DNA from 2 places in the Ectobacillus sp. genome. Region 2 is predicted to be linked to the other one. Evidence: riboswitches for the same ligand, from Rfam matches in the RefSeq annotation. Region 2 holds a riboswitch; the other holds the start of a gene.
What was found. Region 2 has a riboswitch for FMN ahead of AC11ZT_RS05600 (ECF transporter S component). Riboswitches for the same ligand answer to the same signal wherever they lie in the genome.

Region 1 (3,417 bases), on a different contig from region 2:
TTTATTGGCATTGTACCACACATACTGATGAAAAAGCTTTCGTTTCCCTTTTCAGTAGCTTGCAAAACAACAATATGAACATTATCATAAGAAAAGGAAAACCATGTAACGTTTGAATAGTTGATAAAGATAAGTTTAAAAAGAGTCGGAGGACAAAAACGATGGCAAACGTAAAAATTGTAGTGAAGGATAACGGTGCATTTCGTGTCACAGGAGATGTGGAACTGGTAGATTTTGAAGGACATCCATTTGAAGCAAAGGAAGCCTTTTCTTTATGTCGATGCGGATTATCAGCAAAAATGCCATATTGTGATGGCAGCCATAAAGGAAAATTTCAATCTGTGGTAAGAGCTCCTAAAGCAGAAAATAAAGATTTGGAAGAATAATCCCAAGATCAAAAAAAGTTCGTGACGAAACAGAGAGGCCTCTATTTCGTCATTTTTCATTATATGCAGTTTGACTATTGTAATTTCATACCGAGTATAAAGCCTGAATATGCCAGACTAATTCCCAGTACATACGTAAGGAATAAATAACCAATGGCAACCTTCTTCTTATCTTCCAAGAGCCGCATACTTTCTAATTTAAAAGTGGAAAATGTCGTAAAAGCCCCCATAAATCCTGTTCCTACTAGAAGATACACATCTTTTTGTACATTCATCCCTAGCAGTAACCCAAGCAACCATGCACCAAGTAAATTTACAAATAATGTAGCAAGCGGAAAATCCCCTTTGTAATATCGTTTTTGTAGATTCCCAATTGCAAACCGAGCAAGCGCTCCAAAAAAGCCTCCGATTGCGACTAAAATGACATTCATTGCTGCTGTTCCTCCTGTTCATACCTCTTCCATAGCTTATTTCCAATTTGCAATCCTACCCACGCCATTATAAGACCCCCAATTGAACTTATACCTATATACAAAAAAGCCAAATTATAGTTATGTTGATGGAGGAATTGAACTGTTTCCACGCTGAATGTAGAAAATGTTGTAAACGATCCGATTAATCCCGTTCCAATAACTGGCGCAAAATAAACTCCCTTTCCTTTCATTTTAAATATAGAGGCTGTAAAAAAAGCCAAAAAAAAGCAACCTATCATATTTATAAACCACGTTGAAAATAGTGATAGGGAAAAATCGGACATTATCAATCCAAGGCTATATCGTAGTAAAGCACCTACTATTCCTCCAACGCCTACCAGTATGTATGTCATTTGTAAACCTTCTTTCCACTATTAATAGTATTGCTGCTACATTATAACAAAACTATTCGTTCACCTTTCCGTTATAATATGACCTAACTGTAACATTTTCTTCACATTATCAGTATAGTATTGCTTTCCATTCTTCGTTTTTGTGCTATAATGACAACAAATAATATCCTTCGGGGTCGGGTGAAAGTCCCAACCGGCGGTGATGAAGCAAACGCTTCTTAGTCCGTGACCCGATTTGTATTTACAAATCGGTGGACCTGGTGAAAGTCCAGGACCGACAGTAAAGTCTGGATGGGAGAAGGATTACGTTTTCATACTAGGATTCTATTGATACACACACGTATATCATTCTATTTTTTGTATTTTCTGAAAAAATAGTATTGTTTCGTAAACATCCTATCCTTTTGAAAACTAAACTCTCTCAAACCCTAGAGGATCATTCCTTTTGGGTTTTTTATTTTGGTCAGGGAGAGGTGAAATAATGACAGATGAAGAATACATGAAACTTGCTTTGCAGCTTGCTGCTAGTACGAAAGGACAAACAAGTCCGAATCCAATGGTTGGTGCTATCGTTGTACAAAACGGTGCGATAGTAGGAATGGGTGCTCATCTTGCTGCAGGTGAGGCACATGCAGAAGTTCATGCCATACATATGGCTGGTGAAAAGGCCATCGGTTCTACAGTTTATGTAACATTAGAGCCTTGCAGTCACTTTGGCAAAACCCCTCCATGTTGTGACCTACTTATCAAAAACAAGGTAAAGCGGGTTATAATTGCTACACTTGATAATAATCCCCTTGTATCCGGCCAAGGAATGCGTCGTTTACAAGAAGCAGGAATCCAAGTCGATGTAGGGGTTTTAGAAGAAGAAGCAAAACAATTAAATAAAGTATTTTTTCATTATATGCATACGAAAAAACCATTTGTAACTGTAAAGGCGGCTACAAGCCTAGATGGAAAAATAGCTACTTCTACTGGTGAAAGCAAATGGATTACTGGAAAACTAGCACGAGAAGATGTTCATCGATATCGTAACTCGCATGATGCAATCCTGGTAGGAGTAAATACAGTTATTACGGATAATCCTAGTCTTACAACACGTCTTCATGGCGGAGGAAAAAATCCAATACGTATCGTACTTGATACCTATTTAAGAACTCCCTTATCTTCGACCATAGTAAAGGACGGTGAGGCACCTACATGGATTATTACCGGATCCCACGTATCAAAAGAACGAATGGAACCTTTTGAGGAATACGGTGTTACAATTATCCAAATGAACTCATCTTTGATACAAATAGAGGAGTTACTTTCCATATTAGGTGAACGAAACATCTTATCTCTTCTTGTTGAAGGTGGTCAACACGTTCACGCAAGCTTTCTAGAAAGTGGTTACTGGGATCAGCTTATACTCTATATGAGTCCACGTTTAATTGGCGGTGCAAACGCTCCCTCCTTTTTTGGAGGGGAAGGCTTTTCATCTCTAGAAGATACTCCGCATCTTTCTATTCAACAAATAGAAATGGTGGGCGAGGATATAAAAATGATTGCACAAAAAGGAAAGGAGCGATCCCATGTTTACCGGAATCGTTGAAGAAGTAGGAACAATTGCAAGCTTGCAACGTTCTGGTATGTCCATTCAAATGAATATTTCTGCAAAAACAATACTAGAGGACATGCACATCGGTGATAGCATTGCTGTAAACGGTGTATGCTTAACAGTTGTCTCTTTCACTTCTTCCTCATTCGCAGTTGATGTGATGCCAGAAACAATTAAAGCTACCTCTTTACAATCGGCCAAAAATGGAGCGTCTGTCAATTTAGAACGAGCCATGGCATCAAATGGACGATTTGGTGGTCATTTTGTATCTGGGCATATCGATGGTACGGGAACGATAGTAGGGAAACGTCGTGAAGCAAATGCTGTGTACTACACGATTGAGACGACACCTCAGCTATTACGATACTGCATGCAAAAGGGATCCGTCGCAATTGATGGTACGAGTCTTACTATATTTGGACTAAATGACACATCGCTAATGATTTCCCTTATTCCACATACGCTCAACTACTCAGTAGTCGGGCAAAAAGGTATAGGAGAGATTGTAAATATCGAATGTGATTTAGTAGGAAAATATATCGAACGCTTTATGACAACAGCCAAGAAAAGCTCCATCACGGAAGGATTTTTGCGAGATAACGGAT
Region 2 (3,417 bases):
TTGCTATTTCCACTAAATGATCTTCTATCGTATTTTGTTTCAACCCACGCAAGCTAGCCATTTCTTCTATTCCTCTCCCGTTTTTCCATAGCATGTACGTTTTTTGTGCAGACATGCTTAATAATGTGGCAAAATCATCACGTTCAGGAATTAATTCCTTTAAAAGAGAGAACTCATTATCTTGTTCCATACGTGATATCAGATAATGAAGGGTTCCAAGAAACGACATATGTGCTTGAAATGAATCTTCACAATAGTATAACGCGAGTTGCTCACTAGTGAGTCCAACGCGATGTGTACCTGTTAAACGAAAAACAAACTTAGCTGCATCCTCATCTGGTAGTGCACCTAGCACTTTAAGGATTTCCTCATAAAGCTTATCCCTGACCTGTTCTCTCGAATATGGAAGAGAAAATAAGAATGTTCTCACCCAGGATGTAGTGTCATGGTCTTGCTGTACAGGCAGAAACGACGTATATGTTTGTAAATGAGAAACGGTTTGTATAAGTAAGGATAACCGCTTCCACACGACTTCTGTTATATCTTTATATACAAAGCCATTTAACTTGGGAGGAAAAGGGGTAACATGAAGAGCCTGTGTAAGCACTGCTTCACCTGATGAAGAAAGCAAAAAAGTATTTTCTTCAATTTTCACAATGTGATTTAGGTTTAATAATTGATGAATTAGCTCATCATATACGTGTCGACTTAGTTTTTTATAGATTCCGAACAAAAAGGATAATCCATATACCGTCCCATCTTGTAGGGTTTGTGAAGAACGCTTTCCCTTTAAAAGATGATAAATAGAAGCAGTCGTCCGTTCACCATTAATTTTTCTAAGCCCATACAAAATCGTATGTGAAAGTTGCAAAGCAAACTCCCCTTTTCTACATCATATATCTATATTGTAACAAAAAAAAACAAGTATCGTCATAGTAGGAAAATTGAGAGCGCTTAAAAAACATGTCGATTTTATAACAAAACATATATTTTCCACGAGTTTTTAATTGAAAAGTTGAAGAAACCGTTTTACAATAGGTTTAGAATTTCTTTCATTAGATTTTTCTGAAAAACATTTGATACATATTATTAGGAGGTTTTCAAAAATGGCAAAGTATACTATCGTTGATAAAGAAACATGCATCGCATGTGGAGCTTGTGGAGCATCTGCACCAGACATTTATGATTATGATGATGAAGGTCTAGCATTCGTAACATTAGATGAAAACAAAGGAATCGTTGAAATTCCTGACGTTCTTCTAGATGATATGATGGACGCTTTTGAAGGTTGTCCAACTGATTCAATCAAAGTTGCTGAAGAACCATTTGATGGCGACGCTACAAAATTCGAATAATATTGTAAAAAAAAGCGTTATTCCAACTAGGAATAACGCTTTTTTTATGTAAAGCAAAAACGACCGAACTATACATTCAGTCGTTTAATTATGGTAATTAAGCATTTTTCATTTTTAGACTCATCCAAACCTGTAATCGGCTAATAAGAAGAACAGCCACTACAGCAATGAATACTCCCTTAATAATATTAAATGGCAATATGCTTGTAATAATGAGTTGTTTCATTCCTGCACCAGACATTGCAGGTGAATTTAAAAACCATGTGTACGCAGGCAAAATGAGGTAATAATTCAATACACTCATACTGACCGTCATAATTACTGTCCCAATAACAAGGCCTGTTGTTAACCCTTTAACAGAACGATATCTTCGGTACAAATACGCTGCTGGCAAAATGAAAATGCATCCTGCAATAAAGTTAGCAATCTCCCCAACCGGTACACCTGTTAAGCTTCCTTGGATACCATAATACAAAACATTTTTCGTAGCTTCTACGATCATCATAGCAACTGGTCCAAACATAATCGCTGCCACTAGAGCTGGTACATCACTAAAATCAATTCGTAAAAATACGGGAAATCCCGGAAATGGAAAATCCAACATCATAAGTAAGTAAGCAATACTACCTAACATCGCTACAGATACCATTTTTGTTACGTTTCTGTTCTTCATTTTTCTCTCTCCCTTTTCCTCCGATCTTCTTTTGGAAAATGGGATGGTCCTTATCGTACTTATAGAAAATCCCCTTTTCAGTATGAAAAGGGGAGAATTTACAGTACGGTAAATAACGCTCTCATAAATATAATGATAACGCCGAACCTCCATCTTCTCCCATCCAGACTGTACTGTCGGCTTCGGAATCTCACCGAATCGTGCCAAATAACGGCTCGCGGGCTTAAAAGCATATTGCTCTCACACCGCCGGTAGGGAATTGCACCCTGCCCCGAAGATAGATCGATATTTGATTTTATGAGTTAATTATACAATATTCCGCATAAATTGTGAAGAAAAATGTCTGATTTTTATACCATTTCATTGAAGTGACTACTAATTTCGATTATACTTATGTCCTAAAGTTATATACAGGCCATTGCCTTAACTTGGCTTTGTTTATTTAGTCTATAGTCTGATTTTTCTCATTTCATACTTATTAAAGGGGGATGCTCTCATGGCATTTGAAAACAGGATTGTTGAGGCTTTTATCGAAATTCCAACAGGCAGCCAAAATAAATATGAATTCGATAAAGAAAAAGGTGTTTTTAAATTAGACCGTGTACTTTTCTCTCCTATGTTTTATCCAGCTGAATACGGATATATAGATCATACATTAGCAAATGATGGTGATCCATTAGATATTCTTGTTCTCGTCACGAACCCAACTTTTCCTGGCTGCGTCATTGATGCACGTGTAATTGGGTTTTTAAACATGATAGATGGCGGAGAAGAGGACTCAAAGCTCATAGCGGTCCCAACTGAAGATCCTCGTTTTCAAGATGTTACGTCATTAGATGATGTTCCGCAGCATAAATTAAAAGAAATCTCCCATTTCTTTCAAACATACAAAGATTTACAAGGGAAAAAAACAGAAATAGGCGCATGGGAAGGTGCAGAAGCTGCTTCTTCACTGATTGATGATTGTATAGCTCGGTACAAAAGAGCACAAGAATAACAATAATTTGTGGATGTTGTAAACTCATTTTAGCATATACACTGGTGTTTATAAATTCAAAGTGCTAGTATGTTATATGGTGAAGAAACGGCAGTTCTTTGTTGGAGGAAATGTCATGAAGAAAACGCAAAAACAGACTGTTTATCAGTTTATGAAGAAAAGTCTGCGTAAGGAATATTTTTATTTAAAAAGAGATTTATTGTTATATTGTCCAGTTGAACTAGGAGAATTTTCAACAAATGCGTATTACGCTTCACTTGATAAGGACGGCATTAGTATTTATCAATATGATAAAAAAGTAGATAATCGTATTAAATTATTAGAAAGACATCCTTGGAAAACATGGAATCATGTAAAAATTGATCATTTCTTTAAAAAATCAGAATTTGTTT

Region 1: another riboswitch for FMN. It lies ahead of ribD (bifunctional diaminohydroxyphosphoribosylaminopyrimidine deaminase/5-amino-6-(5-phosphoribosylamino)uracil reductase RibD); the one in region 2 lies ahead of AC11ZT_RS05600 (ECF transporter S component).

What each region holds. Positions count from the first base shown of each region.
Region 1 covers NZ_JBXKMX010000101.1:20,689-24,105, forward strand. The annotation lists gene AC11ZT_RS05225 (CDGSH iron-sulfur domain-containing protein) at 162-386, shown strand; gene crcB (fluoride efflux transporter CrcB) at 461-817, opposite strand; gene AC11ZT_RS05235 (fluoride efflux transporter FluC) at 814-1,212, opposite strand; FMN riboswitch at 1,375-1,519, shown strand; gene ribD (bifunctional diaminohydroxyphosphoribosylaminopyrimidine deaminase/5-amino-6-(5-phosphoribosylamino)uracil reductase RibD) at 1,694-2,806, shown strand; gene ribE (riboflavin synthase) at 2,787-3,417, shown strand, end outside.
Region 2 covers NZ_JBXKMX010000106.1:8,469-11,885, forward strand. The annotation lists gene AC11ZT_RS05590 (YpbB family protein) at 1-871, opposite strand, end outside; gene AC11ZT_RS05595 (ferredoxin) at 1,107-1,355, shown strand; gene AC11ZT_RS05600 (ECF transporter S component) at 1,453-2,028, opposite strand; FMN riboswitch at 2,176-2,311, opposite strand; gene AC11ZT_RS05605 (inorganic diphosphatase) at 2,525-3,025, shown strand; gene AC11ZT_RS05610 (hypothetical protein) at 3,141-3,417, shown strand, end outside.